Regions from separate parts of the Klebsiella sp. Sb-30 genome, predicted to be linked through region 3. Evidence: predicted binding sites of a transcription regulator. Region 3 holds the regulator's gene; each other region holds the start of a gene.
The links. Region 3 encodes CRP, which controls carbon source genes, mostly activating them, when cyclic AMP is high. Its sites were predicted from a motif close to ATGTGANNNNNNTCACAT; they were not measured.
Positions count from the first base shown of each region.

Region 1: the regulator CRP is predicted to act here: its motif matches at 3,689-3,706, upstream of deoC (deoxyribose-phosphate aldolase).
Region 2: the regulator CRP is predicted to act here: its motif matches at 4,155-4,172, upstream of AC236I_RS08935 (arabinose ABC transporter substrate-binding protein).

Region 1 is NZ_CM172749.1:4,588,327-4,595,929, forward strand. It holds gene deoB (phosphopentomutase) at 16-1,239, opposite strand; gene deoA (thymidine phosphorylase) at 1,292-2,614, opposite strand; gene deoC (deoxyribose-phosphate aldolase) at 2,771-3,550, opposite strand; gene AC236I_RS21460 (metal-dependent hydrolase) at 4,020-4,799, opposite strand; gene AC236I_RS21465 (patatin-like phospholipase family protein) at 4,796-5,869, opposite strand; gene AC236I_RS21470 (DUF1328 domain-containing protein) at 6,120-6,281, opposite strand; gene osmY (molecular chaperone OsmY) at 6,536-7,147, opposite strand; gene prfC (peptide chain release factor 3) at 7,366-7,603, opposite strand, start outside.
Region 2 is NZ_CM172749.1:1,908,633-1,916,235, forward strand. It holds gene AC236I_RS08910 (MFS transporter) at 1-237, opposite strand, end outside; gene azuC (stress response protein AzuC) at 448-531, shown strand; gene AC236I_RS08920 (DUF2766 family protein) at 611-862, shown strand; gene AC236I_RS08925 (MFS transporter) at 911-2,473, opposite strand; gene AC236I_RS08930 (non-heme ferritin-like protein) at 2,916-3,419, opposite strand; gene AC236I_RS08935 (arabinose ABC transporter substrate-binding protein) at 4,314-5,294, shown strand; gene araG (L-arabinose ABC transporter ATP-binding protein AraG) at 5,357-6,871, shown strand; gene araH (L-arabinose ABC transporter permease AraH) at 6,886-7,603, shown strand, end outside.
Region 3 is NZ_CM172749.1:435,188-442,790, reverse strand. It holds gene AC236I_RS02000 (ABC transporter ATP-binding protein) at 1-780, shown strand, start outside; gene AC236I_RS01995 (nuclear transport factor 2 family protein) at 893-1,345, shown strand; gene AC236I_RS01990 (hydrolase) at 1,579-2,577, shown strand; gene AC236I_RS01985 (YheU family protein) at 2,574-2,792, shown strand; gene AC236I_RS01980 (phosphoribulokinase) at 2,828-3,694, shown strand; gene AC236I_RS01975 (OsmC family protein) at 3,775-4,179, opposite strand; gene crp (cAMP-activated global transcriptional regulator CRP) at 4,486-5,118, shown strand; gene AC236I_RS01965 (YccS/YhfK family putative transporter) at 5,171-7,249, shown strand; gene argD (bifunctional acetylornithine/succinyldiaminopimelate transaminase) at 7,239-7,603, opposite strand, start outside.

The DNA of each region.
Region 1 (7,603 bases), 1.2 Mb from region 3:
CACCGGGCAATGACCTTAGAACATGGCCTTGCCATATTCCATGTCGGACGTACCAAAGTATTTCGCCAGGGTCTGGCCGATATCGGCGAAGGTTTCACGGTGGCCCAGCGAGCCCGGTTTAACTTTCGGGCCGTAGACCAGTACCGGGATGTGCTCACGCGTATGGTCAGTACCCTGCCAGCTCGGGTCACAGCCGTGGTCAGCGGTCAGGATCAGAATGTCATCTTCACCCACCAGCTCCATCAGCTCCGGTAGACGACGGTCAAACAGTTCCAGACCCGCCGCATAACCGGCGATATCGCGACGGTGGCCCCAGGAAGAGTCGAAGTCCACGAAGTTAGTGAAGACGATGGTCTTATCACCCGCTTCTTTCATCTCTTTGATGGTCGCGTCAAACAGTGCATCGAGGCCGGTCGCTTTCACCTTTTTGGTGATCCCGCAGTTGGCATAGATGTCTGCGATTTTCCCAACGGAAACCACGTGGCCGCCTTTCTCGTCAACCAGCTTTTGCAACACGGTCGGCGCAGGCGGTTCAACGGCCAGATCGTGACGGTTGCCGGTACGCTGGAAGTGGCCCGGTTTATCACCCACGAACGGACGCGCGATAACGCGGCCAATGTTGTAGCCACCTTCAGTCAGTTCCTCACGGGCGATTTCGCACAGCTCGTAGAGTTTATCCAGACCAAAAGTCTCTTCGTGGCAGGCAATCTGGAACACGGAGTCAGCGGAGGTATAGAAAATCGGCTTGCCGGTTTTCATATGTTCTTCGCCAAGCTCATCCAGAATCACCGTCCCGGAGGAGTGACAGTTACCGAGATAGCCCGGCAGGTTTGCACGTTTAACCAGTTTATCCAGCAGCTCCTGCGGGAAGCTGTTCTGATGGTCACTGAAGTAGCCCCATTCGAACAGAACCGGTACACCGGCGATTTCCCAGTGGCCGGACGGCGTATCTTTACCGGAAGAGAGCTCATGCGCCCAGGCGTATGCGCCAATGACGTCCGCACTGGCGTCCATCCCGGCAGCGATTTTGCCGGTCGAGCCCTCGTGAGCTTTGACCAGCCCCAGACGGGTCAGATTAGGCAGATTCAGCGGGCCTTTGCGACCATGGTCAGCCTCGCCCTTAGCGCAGGCTTCAGCAATGTGGCCCATAGTGTCTGAGCCGACGTCGCCAAAGCGAGCGGCATCTTCAGTCGCACCGATGCCGAAAGAGTCCAGCACCATAATAAATGCACGTTTCATATTATTCTCCGTACCTTTTGCGCTGCAAAAAAGCGATCAGATCAGTATACCGTTATTCGGTGATTCGGCGATAGACCGTCGGGGTTTCTTTCGGCGCCTTATCGTCCAGTTTAATTGCCGCTTTGACGGCTTTCGCCGCTTCCTGCCAGCTGGCTTCGTCTTTAGCATGGATAACCGCGAGCGGACGCTGTCCGTCAACGCTGTCACCCAGGCGCGCCATGTCGGTAAAGCCGACGCTATAGTCAATCGGATCGGACGCCTGGCGACGACCGCCGCCCATCGACACCACCGCCATACCCAGCGCCCGGGTGTCCATTTCAGCGACAAATCCTTCACCATCAGCGTAGACCGCTTTGCTCAGCATCGCGGTAGGCAGATAGTTATCGTAGTTCTCGACGAAATCGGTCGGCCCTTTTTGGGCGGCAACCATGCGGCCAAAGAGTTCCGCCGCTTTGCCGTTATCCAGCACCGCCTGCAGTTTCGCCCGTGCGTCGGCGTCATCCTGGGCCAGCTTGCCGGAAATCAGCATTTCCACGCACAGCGCCATGGTCACATCAAACAGACGCGGATTGCGGTATTCGCCGGTCAGGAAGCGAACCGCTTCACGGACTTCGACGGCGTTCCCGGCGCTGGATGCCAGCACCTGGTTCATATCGGTCAGCAGCGCGGTAGTCCGCACGCCGGCACCGTTGGAAACGCCAACGATCGCTTCGGCAAGCGCTGCGGAGAGTTCGTAGGTCGGCATAAAGGCGCCGCTGCCTACTTTAACGTCCATCACCAGCGCATCCAGGCCTTCCGCCAGTTTTTTCGCCAGAATCGAGGCGGTGATGAGCGGGATGGAATCCACCGTCGCGGTAATATCGCGGGTGGCATAGAAACGTTTGTCGGCAGGGGCCAGCGAACTGGTCTGCCCGATGATGGCGACGCCAACATCTTTAATAATGCCGCGGAAACGGGCGTCATCCGGGAAAATATCGAAACCCGGAATGGCTTCCAGTTTGTCGAGGGTGCCGCCGGTATGACCGAGGCCGCGCCCGGAGATCATCGGCACATAGCCGCCGCAGGCGGCAACCATCGGGCCAAGCATCAGCGAAGTCACATCGCCCACGCCGCCGGTAGAGTGTTTATCGACAATCGGGCCGTTCAGATTGAGGCTTTTCCAGTCCAGAACGGTTCCTGAATCCCGCATTGCCATGGTTAACGAGACGCGTTCTGGCATAGACATATCGTGGAAAAAGATGGTCATCGCCAGCGCCGCGATCTGCCCTTCAGAAACGGTGTTATCACGGATCCCGTTGATGAAAAAGCGAATTTCGTCATCGCTCAGCGCATGGCCGTCACGTTTTTTACGAATAATTTCTTGTGCGAGAAACAAGGTAACCCCCTGAGGAATAAGGTCAAATTCGGCGGGCGGCGTTATCTGCGCCCGCGCTAAGATCCTGTAGCCCGGCCGAGCGTCGCGACGCCGGGAATCTCCCGGCGTCGGCGCAGCTGCGCCTCATCCGGGCTACGGTTTTGTCACCGTGACGCCTTAGTAGCTGCTGGCGCTCTTACCGTCGCCGTGCCCCAGCGCTTTCAGCAGGCTTGCCAGCAGGCTGGATGCGCCGAAACGATAGTGGCGAGAATCCGCCCAGTCGGCACCGAACAGTTCATCGGCAATGGCCAGGAACTGCTGCGCATCTTCAGCGCTGCGGACGCCGCCCGCAGGCTTAAAGCCAACGGTTTTCTGTACGCCCATATCGCGGATCACTTCCAGCATGATACGTGCGCTTTCCGGCGTCGCGTTTACCGGGACTTTACCGGTCGAGGTTTTGATGAAATCCGCCCCGGCTTTAATAGAAATTTCAGAAGCTTTACGAATTAACGCTTCTTCTTTCAGCTCACCGGTTTCGATGATCACTTTCAACAGCACGTTGGCCGCCGCGCAAGCCTCTTTACAGGCCTTCACCAGATCGAATCCGACCTGCTCGTTACCCGCGATCAGCGCGCGGTACGGGAATACCACGTCAACTTCGTCCGCGCCATAAGCGATAGCCGCACGGGTTTCCGCCAGCGCGATATCGATATCATCGTTACCATGCGGGAAGTTGGTGACCGTGGCGATACGGATATCCGGGGTGCCTTGCGCGTTCAGCGTTTTACGCGCGATCGGGATAAAGCGCGGATAGATGCAGATAGCCGCTGTATTCCCTACCGGCGTTTTTGCCTGATGGCACAGAGCGATCACCTTTTCATTGGTGTCATCGTCATTCAGCGTGGTCAGGTCCATCAGTTTCAACGCGCGCAGGCTGCTTGCAGATAAATCAGTCATTTTACACTCCGACGGCTTATTGCCGGTTCAATAGTTTGTTCACCTTGCGAGTCTGTTACTATTGTAACATCACCTCGCCGTTACACTTCGACATTCATCACAGTTAATGAAAACTCATAGAGAATTTGCATTACTGTAATGTGACATAAGTCACCTTTATGAGTGCAGTATTGCGCTGCAAAACGCCATGTTTACTTTAAGCATAATCAAAATCCGCAGACGCAACTGAATGTTAATATAATAACATAAAACCACAGGATACCTCGACAACAGCGAGTGCATTTTGTGCTAAAAATTGAAAAACAGGCAATAACCACTGAAAAATAAGTAAGTTACTAAAAAAAAGGAAATGATGAAATTATAACATCCGCAGAGGAGTGAGAAAGGGAGGTATCCGGGAATACCGGCGATGAAGCCGCAGCCTCTTCACCGCGGCTGACGCACGAGCGTCATCACTGAGAGTGGGACGTCACAGGGTACAGAACAACGCTTTCGTATTGTGAATCAACGCATTGGCAATGACATCCGCAGGTTCCTGCCGCAGTTCACATAGCGAGGCAAAGACACGGGCCACCTGCTCGGGCCGATTTGGCTGCCCCTGAAAACCATTGAGCGGCATATCCGGCGCATCCGTCTCCAGCAGCAGTGCCGATAGCGGTAGACGCGCCATGACATCACGCGTTTTACTGGCGCGTGGGTAGGTTATGGTTCCGCCGACGCCAATTTTATAACCTGCCTGAACGAAACGTTCCGCTTGCTGCAGGCTTCCCGCGAAACCATGCACCACGCCGGTTCTCGGCAGGGCATGTTTTTTCAGCAGCATCGCCAGCTTATCGTGAGTACGTCGGGAGTGCAGAATCACCGGCAGATCGTAACGCTTCGCCAGCCGCAGCTGCGCTTCCAGCATGACCTGCTGGCGCTCAAACTGCGGATCGTCACGATACAGATCGAGCCCCGTCTCCCCCACCGCGACCAGCTTTCGGTGGCGTTGGCGCAGGCACTCCTCCAGGCGCTCAAGACTGCGCTCATCATGCCGCTCGATCGCAATGGGATGCAGTCCCACGGCGGCATAAATCGCTTCATGCTGCTCCGCCAGCGCTAATACGCGGGGGAAATTTTCCGCTTCAATGGCCGGAACAATTATCTGCGTCACCCCGGCTTGCGCCGCCCGGGCAAGACTCTCGGCGGCATGGCCGGCGAAGGGCGGGAAATCAAAATGACAATGCGTATCGATAAACGTCCACGTCATGCCAGATCCTCGTTATCAAAGCTGGCATCATTAGCCTGCGGGGCGGTCACGAAAGTGGCCGGGTGAGAATCGTTGGCGACGGAAGCCGCCGGCACCACAACCGAGGCCGGCTGCGTGATTCGCGGCAGATGACGCACCAGCGGTGGACGGTCGGCCAGCATTTTGCCGACCGTCGCGAGGAAATAACGTCCGCACTGTCGCCCGGTCTTGTAGTCTTCCAGCAGCGCCGGTAAACGGCTTCCCAGCGCCATACTTTTAAGCGGTTTCTGCGGATAAATTTCCAGGATGCGCAGCTTACCCGGCGGCTTCTCAATAAACTGTTGGGTAGTGCGATAGGTGGCCTCGTGATGCTGGACCAGGTTCACAAACGGCTGCAGGCTGCTTTCCCCCAGCCAGCGCTCCATTCGCTTAAACCACTGCGGGGTATAGAACATCTGCGAAGGCACCGTACGGATAACCACGATGGTTTGCGCCCCGCGTCGGGCCGCCTCCTGTACGGGAATCGCATCGCTGACGCCGCCATCCAGATAGCTGATGCCGTCCAGCATGACGCCGCTGCGATAGAAACCGGGGATCGCGCTGGAGGCGCGGATCAGATCGAGCCACGTGGTCTGGGTGGGAGCAAAATAGTCTGGCGTATAATCATCGCCCCGGCAGGCGCACATCCACAGCTCTTTCCCCAGGGCGAACTGCTCCTCCGCATAGCTCATCGCCAGCGGCATTTTTTGCGCCGTGGTCTCCACCAGCCAGTCAAGATCGATGAGATTACCGCCGCGGACAAAACGCATAGGATCGAAAAATTCCCGGGCCGTGGTGTAACGGGTGATGACCTTGCGGGCGTAGCCCTGCTGGTTGCACATGTAGGCCGACAGGTTCTGCGCCCCGGCGGATGTCCCCAGCATAATGTCAAAGGGGTTGAATCCCGCGCGCATAAACTCATCCAGTACTCCGGCGGTAAAAATACCTCGCTGACCGCCACCCTCGCACACCAGGCCAAGCTTGCCCGGAAGAAATGGTTTGACAGACAACGGCGCAATGTTGCCAAGCGTTACGGGAATTCGATGTCCCACCCTGCTTTCCTGTTATGTTTTATTGTACCAGCCCAAAATCATTCGGTAGGGTCTCCCCCCGGCGCTCCCGGCCCGTCGGGCGGCATTCACCGCCCGCAAGGGATCTGAAATCCTGACATCCATCGCCGCGCCGTCCTGCAATTATTACCCCCCTGAAACCACGAAAGCCAGTCCTGAGGACTGGCTTTATGTAAAACGCTATGTCATTAAAACGCCTTTCGCGTCTTGCGCGGCAGGGAAAGACCGCTTTCTATGGGCGCCGGCGCCCGGTAAACAGGCTAACCAGGAACAGAATAATACCGACGACAAAGACGATTTTTGCAGCCCAGGCAGCCGTACCCGCCAGGCTACCAAATCCTAACGCGGCGGCAATCAGTGCAATGACCAGAAAAATAATGCCCCATCGAAACATAATGTGCTCCTTACCATAGTGGATAACGGTCGCTTTTCTGCGCGCTCAGGCCGCGCATAAATCAACCCTGTCATGCTCTTTTTCTTCACTCGTCATACGTCGAATTGCTGGTGGTCGGGCGATGCCCGTGTTCCTCGATAAAATGACCTGAATAAGCGCCAGAGGATTCATTTGTTTACCTCCCGCATGTCATTCAACGCATAATTCAAAGAGTTGAATAGTTAGCGGGAAATAACGTTATTAAATGAATGGGTTTATTTAACGCTGAGATTATTTTCTACGTTTTTAACACCAGAAACGGCTTTGGCAATGTCTGCCGCGCGATCCGCCTGCTGACGTGAATCAACGGTTCCGGATAAATGTACGGTCCCGTCACGGGTCTCAACCGTTACTTTTCGCGACGGCACAATGTCATCCGCCAACAGTTTGGCTTTAACTTGACTGGTAATGGCCGTATCGCCCGCGTACCCTTCCAGGCTGGCAGACTTCTCTGCGACCACGTTCAACTGGTCATTCACGGTGGTGACGCCTTTGACCGTTTTCGCGGCGTTCACCGCCAGATCTTTTTGCTCCGCGCTGTCAACCGAGCCGCTCAGTGTCACCACTTTATTCTCAGTTTTCACAGAGATATCGCTGCTGCGAATATTTTTATCGTCAATCAGCGCCGCTTTCACTCTGGCGGTGATGGTGCTGTCATCCATAAAATCGCCGACTTTATTCAGCGAGCTGTCGACGGCCTGACCGGCGCTGGTGGCAACCGATTGTGCGCTGTTCGCCGGCGGATTTTCTGCATATGCCGAGGCGCTTATCATGGCTGAGCCTAAGAAGAGAGCCAGCAACGTCCCGGCATCCTTTAGTCTTGTCATCTCTCTGTCCTCGTTATTTCTATATCGCTAAAGCAAAATAAGTAGCTTATTAAGCCAGAATCTTAAAAATTACTTATTAAATATAGTAGAAGGTCATGAAAGAGACGGAAAATATGTACAAAAAGTCACGCTGACGGGGATCTTTAAGAACTTTCTATAACGCGGGAAACGACGAAAAAATAGCGTGGAGCGCGGTGAGAGCCGCGCTCCGGAAGGGATTAGTGCTCGCGAGTTTTACGGAACAGAACGTCAGGATAGCGTTCCTGCGTCAGGTTCAGGTTAACCATAGTTGGCGCGATATATGTCAGATTATCACCGCCATCGAGGGCCAGCTGAATTTCGTTTTTACGCTTAAATTCCTCAAATTTTTTCACGTCGGTGGATTCCACCCAACGCGCGGTCGCCACGTTCACCGATTCGTAAATCGCTTCAACGTTGTATTCACTCTTCAGACGA
Region 2 (7,603 bases), 1.5 Mb from region 3:
CGCGCCGAAGCGATCGGCAATCCAGCCGCTGGCCGGGATCAATACCGCCAGCGTAATCAGGTAGGCGCTGATACCGATATTGAGGTCAACCGCCGCAACGCCAAAATCTTTTGCCATGTCCGGCAGCGCGGTAGCGATTACCGTCCCGTCAAGAAACTCCATGAAAAATGCGCCGGCGACCAGCAGCGCAGGAGCAGAGAAGGCGCGGCCTTCTCGTGAAGAGATATCTGTACTCATTGTGTGTTTGCCATCGCCTGGTGAGGTGCCTATCGCGGGAAAAACGTGCAGGCTCTTAACTCTGCGATTTCCCTCACTTTTGTTTAATTTATAAATTATTCTTGTAAATAAATTGTGAGTTAGCGCATGTTTCTATTGATTTATGTGATGCAAGTCATATTATAGACCCCATCAATGGTAACACCTGCATAACAAAACCGGAGTCGCTTCATGAAACTGCGCAAAATTCTGAAGAGCATGTTCGAGCAGTACTGCAAAACATTCAAAGATGTACCGCCTGCCGGTATGTTCTGATAAAAAAACCTGCTGCGGCAGGTTTTTTTATCTCTCGGGATTTAGGTTACTATTACGCTCCTCGAAAAAGGAGTAATAAATGTCTCAACATCTCACCGAACAAGACGAACTGGTTTCTGACGTTGTCGCCTGCCAGTTGGTTATCAAACAGATTCTCGACGTCATTGATGTCATCGCCCCTGTTGAAGTCCGCGAAAAAATGACCACGCAGCTGAAAGCCATCGATTTTGCCAGCCATCCGGCTTCGGCCGATCCGGTGACGCTGCGCGCGGTCCAAAAAGCGATTGCGCTGATTGAGCTTAAGTTTACGCCGCAGGGTGAAGCACACTAAGTTGTTTCGCCCCGCTATCGCTGTCGATGGCGGGGCGAAAACCAGACGTTAATGAGAGATAGCGGCCCTTGCCGACGCCGGCTGTTCATCTTTAAATAGCTTACTGTTGCCCCAGCACTCTTCATAACGATGGCCGACTAAATCCTCCACGATAATACGCACATCGGACGGGATATCGCTAACCTTACCCCCTGCTTTAATCCGCGCCACTTCCTGCAATACGACCAGGTGCGCTTTGCGATCCAGTTTCATCTGCTTGCTGAAGACAATGGCTGCCAGCGCCAGCAGGATCACGCCGCTACAGAACACCACCGCAATGGCGGTCACGGCGCTTTCTGGTTGCGTATGCGCTTTCGACTGGAACCCGTAAAAGCTGAGAATAGCTCCCATCGTGAAGACAATAATCGAACGCAGGATTTTTCCGGAGAAGGTCATGGCGCCCGCGTAGATCCCTTCGCGGCGGCGGCCGGTATAGATCTCATCAACATCGGCGAGGAAGGTGTAAACGGTCCATGGAATGTAGTACACGCCGCCGGTACCCAGGCCAAACAGCACCGTGATCCCAAACATCAGGATGGTTGCCAGATGAGCGGGCAGATGGAAAAACCACAGCGAGGTGTACAGCAACACGGAGAAAATCACGATGCTCAGCGCCAGAATATAGGGCTTGCTGAATCCCTTTTTCACACACAGGCCGATAAACAACGCCGTAGAGAGCAGCTGCAGAATCGAGTTCAGGCTGTTCAGCCCGGCGACCATCGCCGGATCGTGCTGCAGGACAAAGATAACGAAGTAGGTAAAGATCGAGGCAAACAGCCATTCTGCGCCGAAACCGCAGAGATACATCCCAAGATGTTTGCGGAACACGCGTAGATAGAAGGTTGAACGCATATCCTTCGCCAGCATCAGCAGGGTCGTGAGCAGGCCTTTTTTCTCATTCACGCGAACTTCTTCTTCACGCGGGCGCTCCCAGCTGCAAAACCACAGGCAGGAGATGGCGATAATCAGAATAACCCCGTAGGTCAGCCCGGTCAGGAAGAACGGTGTGGCGGAGTCTTTGCCGTACAACAGGATAAACTGACCTGGGATGAACGCCGCCAGGAAGTTGGCAAGCTTGCCGAAAATGGCTTTATAGCCGGTCAGTTTAGAGCGTAATGAGAAGTCGTCGGTCATTTCGGTGGCTAAGGTTTCATAAGGCACCATGACTGAGGTATAAATAATCTCAAAGACGACGTAGGTGCAGAGGTAGTACCAGAAACCCAGCCCCTCAACCCACAGCAGCGGGTAAAACATCATCAGCGGGATGCCGATCAATAAAAAGAAACGTCGGCGTCCGAAGCGTTTGCCGAGCCGCGTTTTACCGAAGTTATCGGTCAGGTAGCCCATTAACGGATTGCTGATCGCATCGATGATGCTGGCGACGGAGAAAATGAACGACGCCTCAATCAGCGTCAGTCCGCAGAACGTGGTGTAGAAATAAAGTAGCCAGGCGCCGCTGATTGCCAGCGCGCCGCTCCCCAGTAAATTACCGCCGCCGTAGGCTAGCTGATGGCGTAACAAAATCGGTCTTCCCTGCAACCCTTGTGAGGTTGAAGCCGCGTATCCTGCCATTAATATAAACCTCATGTTTTAAATTTTTGAAACGCTGTTTTTATATTCTTAAAGTCGATGGCGAAAAGTGATCGCCGTCACTAATCACCCGCTGCGCCATTTCCCAGAGCAGGAATGCGATCGGCTTAAAAGTTTTTAATGCTTTTCAGGAATAAGAACGGCGCCTGAACGGCGGAAATGATGTGTCAGAAACAGCGATCGCTGGAACGTTATCCGCGATGGACGGAGGCGTGAAGTGGAGGGATTGATGATCCGGTGTCGTTTATTCGCGCAGCGGAACGGTGGCCATACGGCGGTCTGCAGGGCATCGTCCGGCGGGTTTTAGTGCCAACGCTGCGCGGTTGCGCCGGCCAGGGCGATCGCTATGCTGCGATGCGAAAGCCGTTCTCTCGGGATCCATACTCGCTGAGAGAACGGTTGATGTGATGCCGGCGCGATGGCCTTAATCCTGGCGGCGTGTCACCAGACTGAGCAGGCGGCGATCGGTCTGAAGCATACCCAGGCCGGCTTTATCCGCGTTACGAACCTCTTCAAGCACGCTTTGCAACAGCACGCCGTCCTGCTGCTGCTCTTTCTCCAGCAGCGTCAGGAAGCGCCAGGTGGTGTCGTCGCGTTGCGCTTTAGCCTCTTCGGTCAATCCGGACAGCATGCTGCTACGCTGTTCATAATCGGCCAGGGTGGTGGTAAACAGATCTTCGAGGGAGTGACAGTTATAGCTGTAGCTGCCTTCATTTTTGACGATCGGCCAGTTTCCGCCGGTCTTCATAAAATCGAATACGCGCATCATCTGCGTCACGTGGGATTGTGCCCGGGAGCGCAAAAAGATGGCGGTGCCGTTCAGACGGTGCTGTTCGCACCATTCGCTGAGATGCAGATATAAATTTGAGGCATGAAACTCAAGGTTCATCTGATTATTGAGTTTTTGAGCCATTCCTGAAACGACCATAAAAAATATCCTTATTAAGCTGGAGGTATCATTCACGCGTCGGGAATCTTCGCCGGTGAACGATAAAATGCGAGACTCTTTACGCGTAACATTGTCGGCAAAATAATGAATTTGCACTTTCCCTATGTGTATCGGTAATTAATTAGCGCCTGCCGATATATATAGAATACCCTCAATAATAGACTAAGAAAACTCTCAAGTGCATCTGTTTACGTTTCGTTACAACATCCTTATAAAGCGTGTTGTTTTTGTCTTTTACTTGATTTTAATATCCATATCTTGATGATTTTATTGAATTTATTTTTATGGCTTTTTTTATGATATGGATGATGCCTACGACATATTAATTAAATATGAATTTAATCCTGAGGTCATAATTCGGTCATGTCGCATCAACCATTCGGTAAAAAAGAAATCACGAGAAATGATTGAGTGACGTCATTTTTACAGGACCAGATAAGCGGGATGATGAGGTGTATTCTGTTATTAACGGTAATAAAATTCTCCTGTGCGATATTTCATCTTGTGAGAAGTCGTATCGGTAAGGGAAACGGCTGAAAAAGGGGGCACAGCACTTTCGGGACATCTCCTGAGAGCAGGCGGCGGTAGCGACAAGGATAAGTCTGCTGATGATATGGATAATATTGCTATGTGCAGGGCTAATTGTCTGACAATTAGCTCTTTTTTTATGTCATTTTTCGCTAAATCTATGCACGCAATTACTGTAATTCCGCGATGTGATAATGCTCTCGTATGGAGAATTGATTTCCAGTTATTACTTAATGAACAACGGCAGTTCGGTGTGCAATTTTTCTAATGCCTTGTTTTACGTCCGATAAAAAAATTAAGTCCGATACTTCCCTACAGAAAAGCGAAATAAAGCTGGAGTTTACCATGCACAAATTTACTAAAGCGCTGGCGGCGATCGGTCTCGCTGCGGTTATGTCACAATCAGCTATGGCTGAAACGCTTAAACTCGGATTTCTGGTCAAACAACCGGAAGAACCCTGGTTTCAAACCGAGTGGAAATTTGCCGATAAGGCCGGCAAAGATTTGGGCTTTGAGGTAATTAAAATTGCGGTCCCGGATGGTGAGAAAACCCTGAATGCCATCGACAGCCTGGCGGCCAGCGGGGCAAAGGGCTTCGTTATTTGTACACCTGACCCGAAACTCGGGGCGGCGATTGTCGCTAAAGCGCGCGGATACGATATGAAAGTCATCACCGTCGATGACCAGTTCGTGAATGCGAAAGGTAAACCGATGGAGAGCGTACCGTTGGTGATGATGGCCGCCAGTGAAATTGGCGCCCGTCAGGGGCAGGAGCTGTACAAAGAGATGCAAAAACGCGGCTGGGATGTGAAGGATACCGGCGTGATGGCGATTACCGCTGATGAACTCGATACCGCCCGTCGTCGTACCACGGGTTCCATCGACGCGCTGAAAGCGGCCGGTTTCCCTGACCAACAGATCTACCGCGTGCCGACTAAATCCAACGATATCCCGGGCGCCTTCGACGCCGGTAACTCGATGCTGGTACAGCATCCTCAGGTGAAGCACTGGCTGATCGTGGGGATGAATGACAACACCGTACTGGGCGGCGTGCGCGCCACCGAAGGTCAGGGCTTTAAAGCCGGGGATGTGATTGGCATTGGCATTAATGGTGTGGATGCGGTTAACGAACTCTCCAAAGCGCAGGCGACCGGTTTCTACGGTTCTCTGCTGCCTAGCCCGGATATCCACGGATATAAAACCAGCGAGATGCTCTACAACTGGGTCACAAAAGACGCAGAACCGCCGAAATTCACTGCGGTCACCGATGTGGTGCTGATCACGCGCGACAACTTCAAAGAAGAGCTGGCGAAAAAAGGGCTGTAAGGCCTGGTTGACCCTGCCTCCCGCAGCCTGCGGGAGGCTGAGCATAGAAGAGCGGAGTTGTTATGCAACAGTCTACCCCTTATCTCTCATTTCGCGGCATTACCATGACCTTTCCCGGCGTTAAGGCGCTCTCCGATATTAGCTTTGACTGCTATAGCGGACAGATCCACGCCCTGATGGGGGAAAATGGAGCCGGAAAATCGACGCTGCTGAAAATTCTCAGCGGCAACTATATTCCTACCGCCGGCGACCTGCAGATAGACGGCCAACCGCGCGTATTCAGCAACACTACCGAAGCGCTGAACGCCGGAGTGGCAATCATTTATCAGGAGCTGCACCTGATTCCGGAAATGACCGTCGCGGAGAATATCTACCTCGGCCAAATCCCGCATAAGTACGGCTTAGTGAACCGCTCGCTGCTCAACTACGAAGCGCGGCTGCAGCTGGAACATCTGGGGCTGGATATCGACCCGGAAACGCCGTTGAAATACCTCTCCATCGGCCAGTGGCAGATGGTTGAGATTGCTAAGGCGCTCACCCGTAACGCAAAGGTTATCGCATTTGATGAACCGACCAGCTCTCTTTCGGCGCGCGAGATCGACCATCTGTTTCGCGTCATCCGCGAATTGCGTGAGGAAGGGCGCGTGATTATTTATGTTTCGCACCGCATGGAGGAGATTTTTGCGCTCAGCGATGCGATCACCGTGTTTAAAGATGGCCGCTACGTACGCACCTTCGATGATATGCAGACCGTGAGTCATGACGCGCTGGTGCAGGCGATGGTCGGGCGCGAGCTGGGCGATGTTTACGGCTGGAAACCGCGTGAGTATGGCAAAGAGCGTCTGCGCCTGGAGCAGGTCAAAGCGCCCGGCGTCCGCAGGCCGGTAGATCTGTCGGTGCGCAGCGGGGAAATCGTCGGCCTGTTTGGGCTGGTCGGGGCCGGGCGTAGCGAGCTGATGAAAGGGTTGTTTGGCGGAACCCGTATCACCGGCGGTCAGGTGTATATCGACGGGCAGGCGATCGATATTCGCAAACCGGCACAGGCTATCGAGGCCGGAATGATGCTGTGCCCGGAAGACCGCAAAGCGGAGGGCATTATTCCGGTCCATTCCGTACGCGACAATATCAATATCAGCGCGCGTCGCCGGCATATTCACGCGGGCTGCATCATTAACAACGGCTGGGAAGCGCACAACGCCGATCGGCATATTAAGTCGCTTAATATCAAAACCCCGGGCCCCGAACAGCTGATTATGAATCTCTCCGGCGGCAACCAGCAGAAGGCGATTCTGGGACGCTGGCTGTCGGAAGAGATGAAAGTGATCCTGCTGGATGAGCCGACCCGCGGCATTGATGTGGGCGCTAAGCATGAAATTTATAACGTTATCTATGCCCTGGCGGCCTCCGGTGTCGCCGTCGTTTTCGCCTCCAGCGATTTGCCCGAAGTGCTCGGCGTGGCCGATCGTATCGTGGTGATGCGCGAAGGTGAGGTGGCGGGCGAACTGCTGCATGATGATGCCAATGAACAGCAGGCGTTAAGCCTTGCGATGCCAAAAGTGAGCCAGGCGGTCGCCTGAGTAAGGAGTCAATAATGTCCTCTGTTACTACCCCTAATGCCCGCCAGAGTTCGTTTAGCTTTGCCCGAATCTGGGATCAGTTTGGCATGCTGGTTGTTTTTGCCGTGTTGTTTATCGGCTGCGTGATTTTTGTACCCAATTTTGCCTCGTTTATCAATATGAAAGGGCTGGGGCTGGCGATCTCAATGTCCGGTATGGTGGCCTGCGGCATGCTGTTTTGCCTGGCGTCCGGGGATTTTGATCTGTCGGTGGCATCGGTCATCGCCTGCGCTGGCGTAACGACGGCAGTGGTGATTAATCTGACGGAAAGCATGTGGATAGGGATTGCCGCCGGTCTGCTGCTGGGGGCAATCAGCGGGCTGGTTAACGGCTTCGTGATTGCCCGGCTGAAAATTAACGCCCTGATCACGACGCTGGCCACAATGCAGATTGTGCGCGGCCTGGCTTATATTATCTCCGACGGAAAGGCGGTCGGCATTGAAGATGAGCGCTTCTTTACCTTAGGCTATGCCAACTGGTTTGGCCTGCCGGCCCCGATCTGGCTGACCGTCGCCTGCCTGATTGTTTTTGGTTTACTGCTCAACAAAACCACCTTTGGCCGCAATACGCTGGCTATCGGTGGCAATGAAGAGGCGGCCCGTCTGGCGGGGGTGCCGGTGGTGCGGACCAAAATTATTATCTTCGTGATCTCAGGCGTGGTTTCTGCGGCCGCCGGGATTATCCTCGCCTCGC
Region 3 (7,603 bases):
AAGCTCGGCTACTTCGCTCAGCATCAGCTGGAGTTTCTGCGCGCTGACGAATCCCCGTTACAGCATCTGGCACGCCTGGCGCCTCAGGAGACAGAGCAGAAACTGCGCGACTATCTCGGCGGATTTGGTTTCCAGAGCGATAAGGTCAACGAAGAGACGCAGCGTTTCTCCGGTGGTGAAAAAGCCCGCCTGGTGCTGGCGTTGATCGTCTGGCAGCGACCTAACCTTCTGCTGCTCGATGAACCGACGAACCACCTCGATCTCGATATGCGTCAGGCCTTGACCGAAGCGCTGATTGATTTCGAAGGCGCGTTGGTGGTGGTCTCGCACGATCGCCACCTGATCCGTTCCACCACCGACGATCTCTATCTGGTGCATGACGGTAAAGTCGAGCAGTTCGATGGCGACCTGGAAGATTATCAGCAGTGGCTCAGCGACTCGCAGAAACAGGAGAGCTCGTCGTCTGACGTTGCGAAAGAGAGCGGTAACAGCGCACAGGCCCGCAAAGACCAGAAACGTCGGGAAGCGGAATTACGGACGCTCACTCAGCCGCTGCGTAAAGAGATTAGCCGCCTCGAAAAAGAGATGGATAAGCTCAACGCGCAGCTCGCCCAGGCGGAAGAGAAGCTCGGCGACAGCGGGCTGTATGATGCCTCCCGCAAAGCAGAGCTGACCAGCTGTCTGCAGCAACAGGCCAGTGCCAAATCCGGTCTCGAAGAGTGTGAAATGGCCTGGCTGGATGCACAAGAGCAGCTGGAACAGATGCTACAGGAAGGTTAAAACGGGTTATGATAGGGCAGGGAGTATAAACGCAGTGGCGCTGAGTTATGGGAACGCGCCGTTATATGCCCCTGCTATAAACCGCAACACTCATCTGCGAAGAGGCATTGCCATGGTAAAAAAAACGCTTATCTCCCTCTCACTGCTTTGTGCCCTGACCCACTCCGCTTTTGCCGCCTACAGCGCGAGCGAATTGAAAAACAAAGAAAACGTCATCGCTTTTTATAATAAAGCGTTGAACGATAAAGACTTTGATGCCGCAAAAACCTACCTCGGAAACGAGTATATCCAGCATAATCCTGGTGCGAAGGATGGGCCCGAAGGCTTTCGTCAATTCATCGCCTTTCTGAAAGAGAAATTCCCCGACTCTCACAGCGAGATTAAACGCGTGATTGTCGACGGCGACTATGTCGTTCTGCACGTTGCGTCCACCGGCCGCGAGCCGGGCGTCACCCGGGCGATTATCGATATTTTCCGCCTCGATGCGCAGAACAAGATCGTTGAGCACTGGGATGTTATTCAGACGGTTCCGGAAAAAACCGCCAGCGGCAACAGCATGTTTTAAGCCAGCCCCACAGCCATTCGCTCCTGGCGGTGGCTGTTTCCCCTTCCAGCCTTCCCGGGCAGCGTGCCATCTTTATCCCGCAAGAGCAGTCCTCATCCGGCTTCAATTTCGTGTAACCTATAGCACAGGCCGCAAGACCACATATTGGATAACCTGCGCACTTCATGCGCGGTATACTGTTTTATAAGATGATTAACTGCTCTGGTGCTATGGTTGAAATCACCCCCACAGAAATGACGCCCCCCGAAAACGACTCGCGTGAGTTTCACCCTATGCGCGGCGTGGGCAATCGTCATCTGCAGACCATGCTGCCGCGCCTGATTCGCCGTAAGCTGGGATTCACGCCGCACTGGCAGCGACTTGAGCTCCCGGACGGTGATTTTGTCGATCTGGCGTGGAGCGAAGACCCCGCCGGGGCGCAACACAAACCGCGACTGGTGGTGTTCCACGGGCTGGAGGGTAGCCTGCACAGCCCCTATGCTCATGGCCTTATCCATGCAGCCATGCAGCGCGGCTGGCTGGGCGTGGTGATGCATTTCCGCGGCTGTAGCGGCGAACCCAACCGCAATAACCGCATCTATCATTCGGGTGAAACCGAAGATGGCCGCTGGTTCCTGCACTGGCTACAACGCGAATGGGGTGCGGTGCCGACCGCTGCCGTCGGCTATTCGCTGGGCGGGAATATGCTGGGCTGCCTGCTGGCCGAAGAAGGCGATAATGTCCCGCTTGATGCCGCGGTTATTGTCTCAGCCCCGTTCATGCTCGAAGCCTGCAGCTATCATATGGACAAGGGCTTTTCCCGGGTCTATCAGCGTTATCTGCTCAATCTGTTAAAGGCCAACGCCGCGCGTAAGCTGAAAGCCTATCCCGGCTCGCTACCGGTTGATCTCCGCCAGCTCAAAGGTATGCGCCGCATCCGCGAGTTTGACGATATGATCACCGCCAGGATTCACGGATTCGCCGATGCGCTGGACTACTATCGCCAGTGCAGCGCCATGCCGCGCCTCAGCGACATTACGAAACCGACGCTGATCATTCATGCGAAGGACGATCCTTTTATGGACCACCACTCCATTCCGCCGCAAGAGCAGCTCCCGGTAAACGTCGAGTATCAGCTGACCGAAAATGGCGGACACGTCGGATTCGTCGGCGGCACGCTGCGCAAACCGGAAATGTGGCTGGAAAAGCGTATCCCGGACTGGTTAACCCGTTGGTTGGGAGCACAAAAATGATTATTCCCTGGCACGATCTGGATCCCGAAACGCTGGATAACCTGATCGAAAGCTTTGTGTTGCGTGAAGGCACCGATTATGGTGAACATGAACGCTCGCTGGCGGATAAAGTCGCCGACGTCAAACAGCAATTGAAAAGCGGAGAAGCCGTGCTGGTGTGGTCAGAACTGCACGAGACGGTCAACATCATGCCCCGCAAGCAGTTTCACGGCTAAGGCGGCGCCACACATCGTTTAATCTGGGAGTTGTTATGTCTGCCAAACATCCGGTGATTGCCGTCACGGGCTCCAGCGGCGCGGGAACCACGACCACCAGCCTCGCCTTTCGTAAAATTTTCGCCCAGCTAAATCTGCGTGCCGCGGAGGTAGAAGGCGACAGCTTCCATCGCTATACCCGCCCGGAAATGGACATGGCGATCCGCAAAGCGCGCGATCAGGGGAAACACATCAGCTACTTCGGCCCGGAAGCCAACGACTTCGGCCTGCTGGAAAACACCTTCCTTGAGTACGGGCGTAACGGTAGCGGCCAGTCGCGCAAGTATTTGCATACCTATGATGAGGCGGTGCCGTGGAATCAGGTACCGGGCACATTCACACCGTGGCAACCGCTACCGGAACCGACCGATGTCCTGTTTTATGAAGGGCTGCACGGCGGGGTTGTCACGCCGCAGTATAACGTCGCGCAGAATGTCGACCTGCTGGTTGGCGTGGTGCCTATCGTCAACCTGGAATGGATTCAGAAGCTCATCCGCGATACCAGTGAACGAGGTCACTCCCGTGAAGCGGTGATGGATTCCGTGGTCCGTTCAATGGAAGACTATATCAACTTCATCACACCGCAGTTTTCGCGCACCCATATCAACTTCCAGCGCGTCCCCACTGTCGACACCTCCAACCCGTTTGCGGCGAAGGGCATTCCGTCATTGGATGAAAGCTTTGTAGTGATCCACTTCCGCAACCTACCGGATATCGATTTTCCCTGGCTGCTGGCGATGCTACAGGGCTCGTTTATCTCGCATATCAATACGCTGGTGGTGCCTGGCGGGAAAATGGGGCTGGCGATGGAGCTCATCATGACGCCGCTGGTGGAGCGTTTGATGGAAGGTAAAGCAATTTAAATTCGCGGCCGGCGCTACGCTTGCGCCGGCCTGCAAGACGGTGTCAACCCGGTAAGCATCGCGCCACCGGGTATCTGGCATTACGCCTCTACCACCTCAAACGAATGGGTGATGTTCACCGCTTTTTGCAGCATCAGCGCCACCGAGCAGTATTTCTCCGCCGACAGATCCACCGCACGGGAGACGGCCGCATCTTTCAGCTCCTTGCCGGTGACAATAAAATGCATGTTGATATGGGTAAACAGACGCGGCGCCTCTTCCCGACGTTCAGACGTCAGCTTGACTTCACAGTTAGTCACGTTGTGACGACCTTTCTGCAAAATAGACACGACATCGATCGCGCTGCATCCGCCCGCCGCCATCAGCACCATCTCCATTGGGCTTGGCGCTTTATCTCCGGAGTTGCCGTCCATCAGAATCTGGTGACCTGACGCCGACTCTCCGATGAAGGTTAACCCTTCAACCCATTTCACACGAGCTTGCATAAAATTTAACTCCAAGGTTGCAATTTTCCTGACAGATTACGCGTACATAACAATTCTCGCAACGGAAGGCGACCTGCATCATGCTGAAGCGAGACACCAGGAGACATGCGGCAAAAGCTATGCTAAAACAGTCGGGATGCTACAGTATTACATTGATGTACTGCATGTATGCAGAGGAGTTCACATTACAGGCTGAAGAAAAATCACCAGCCCGTTTCCCAGGCATAGGGAAACAATACGATTGCATGCCCGGATGCCGTGTAGTGTCGGCACCCGGAGATAGCTTATAACAGAGGATAACCGCGCATGGTGCTTGGCAAACCGCAAACAGACCCTACCCTCGAATGGTTCTTGTCTCATTGCCACATTCATAAGTACCCATCTAAAAGCACGCTGATCCACCAGGGTGAAAAAGCAGAAACGTTGTACTACATCGTCAAAGGCTCTGTGGCTGTGCTCATCAAGGATGAAGAAGGTAAAGAGATGATCCTCTCTTACCTCAACCAGGGCGATTTCATCGGTGAATTAGGCTTGTTTGAAGAAGGCCAGGAGCGTAGCGCCTGGGTACGTGCGAAAACCGCATGTGAAGTGGCCGAAATCTCCTACAAAAAATTCCGTCAGCTCATTCAGGTTAACCCGGATATCCTGATGCGCTTGTCGTCGCAGATGGCTCGCCGTCTGCAGGTGACCTCAGAAAAAGTGGGTAACCTTGCCTTCCTCGACGTCACCGGGCGCATCGCTCAGACGCTGTTGAACCTGGCAAAACAGCCGGATGCGATGACCCACCCTGATGGTATGCAAATTAAAATTACCCGTCAGGAAATTGGTCAGATTGTTGGCTGTTCCCGCGAAACCGTTGGCCGTATCCTGAAGATGCTGGAAGATCAGAACCTGATCTCCGCACACGGTAAAACTATCGTCGTATACGGTACGCGTTAAGTCGATAAAACGGCGTATTGCTTGCGCAATACGCCGTTTTTGTTTTCCCTCTATGTGGCGCAGGCTGATTTACCACCCGGAAGTCAACTATGCACTGCGGCAAACGCTGGTGTTGTGTTTGCCTGTCGCAATCGGCCTCCTCCTCGGTCATTTACAGCAAGGTCTGCTGTTCTCGCTGGTGCCCGCCTGCTGTAACGTCGCCGGTCTGGATACGCCGCACAAACGTTTTTTTAAACGCTTGATTATTGGCGGTTCGCTGTTCGCCGGCTGCAGTCTGGTCGTCCAGCTTCTGCTTCAGCAGGCGATCCCGCTACCTTTGATTCTCAGCGGCCTGGCGCTGCTGCTCGGCGTGACGGCGGAGATCAGCTCTCTGCACGCCAGGCTTCTGCCCGCTTCGTTGATTGCCGCGATCTTTACCCTGAGCCTTGCCGGAAACATGCCCGTCTGGGAGCCACTGCTGATCTACGCCCTCGGGACGCTGTGGTACGGTCTGTTTAACTGGTTCTGGTTTTGGCTATGGCGCGAGCAGCCGCTGCGCGAATCGCTGAGCCTGCTCTATCGCGAGCTGGCTAACTACTGCGAAGCCAAATACAGCCTGCTGACCCAGCATATCGATCCCACCACTTCACTGCCGCCGCTGCTCACGCGCCAGCAGAAGGTGGTGGACCTGATCACCCAATGCTACCAGCAGATGCATATGCTGGCGGCGAACCAGCGCAATGACCACAAGCGCCTGCTGCGGGCGTTTCAGATGGCGCTGGATTTGCAGGAACATATCTCCGTCAGCCTGCACCAACCCGAAGAAGTACAAAAACTGGTAGAACGCAGCCATGCCGAGGCGGTGATCCGCTGGAACGCGCAAACCGTTGCCGCTCGCCTGCGGGTGCTGGCCGATGACATCCTGTACCACCGCTATCCGCGGCGCTTTAACATGGATAAGCAGATCGGCGCGCTGGAGAAAATTGCCTGGCAGCATCCGGACAACCCGGTAGGGCAGTTCTGCGCCTGGCACTTCAGCCGAATAGCCCGGGTGCTGCGTACCCAGCGCCCGCTGTACGCTCGCAACCTGATGGCGGATAAAGAGCGCCGTCTGCCGCTGCTGCCCGCGCTAAAAAACTATCTCTCGTTAAAATCACCGGCGTTACGTAACGCTGCGCGTATCTGCGTGATGTTAACGGCCGCGAGCCTGATGGGAAGTGCCCTGAACCTTCCCAAGCCTTACTGGATCCTGATGACGGTGCTTTTTGTAACCCAAAACGGCTACGGCGCGACGCGGGTACGTATCGTCCATCGGGCGGCAGGTACGCTTGCCGGTCTGGCCATCGCCGGACTGGCGTTGCACTTCCATGTCCCGGAGGGTTATACGCTCTCCGCGATGCTGCTCGTCACGCTGCTGAGCTACCTGATTATCCGCAAGCATTATGGCTGGGCGATGGTTGGCTTTACCGTGACGGCGGTGTATACCCTGCAGCTTCTGACGCTCAACGGCGAGCAGTATATTGTCGCCAGGCTTATCGATACGCTTATCGGCTGCCTTATCGCCTTTGGCGGCATGGTCTGGCTATGGCCGCAATGGCAAAGCGGGCTACTGCGTAAGAACGCTCACGACGCGCTGGAAGCCGATCAGGAAGCGATCAGGCTGATTCTTAGCGACGATCATCAGGCTCCGGCGCTGGCCTATCGCCGGATGCGCGTCAATCAGGCGCATAACTCGCTGTATAACTCGCTGAATCAGGCCATGCAGGAACCCGGTTTTAACACACACTATCTTGACGACATGAAACTGTGGGTCACCCACAGCCAGTTTATTGTTGAGCATATCAACGCGATGACCACCCTGGCCCGCGAGCATACGATGCTGACGCCGGAGCTGGCCCGACGCTATCTGGAATCTTGTGAGATTGCGCTCCAGCGTTGCCAGCAGCGGCTGGATTCCGATGGTCCCGGCAGCGCTGGCGATGTCAATATTATGGAGTCGCAGGATGTGGAGGTGAGCCGGGGGCCGTTAAGTACGATGGAGCAACATCTGCAGCGGATCCTCGACCATCTGAACACCATGCACACCATCTCCTCGGTGGCATGGCGTCAGCGCCCGCATCACGGCATCTGGCTACGCGCGATTAAGCGTTAAGAACCTGCTTTACCGCCTGGGCAAAGCGGGCCATGCCTTCGGCAATATCCTGCTCGTCGATGACCAGCGAAGGGACAAAGCGCATCACATCCGGCCCGGCATTCAGCACCATCACGCCGGCATCTGCCGCGGCATAGAGAAAATCACGAGCCCGGCCCTTATACTGCGGCTTAAGCTCCGCGCCAATCAACAGCCCCATACCGCGGATATCGCTGAACAGGTCAAACTGCGCGTCAATTTGCTGGAGATGCTGCACAAACAGCTCGCGCTTCGCCTTCACGCCCTCCAGCACCTCCGGGGTATTAATCAGGTCAAATGCCGCCCCGGCCACGGCGCAGGCCAGCGGGTTACCGC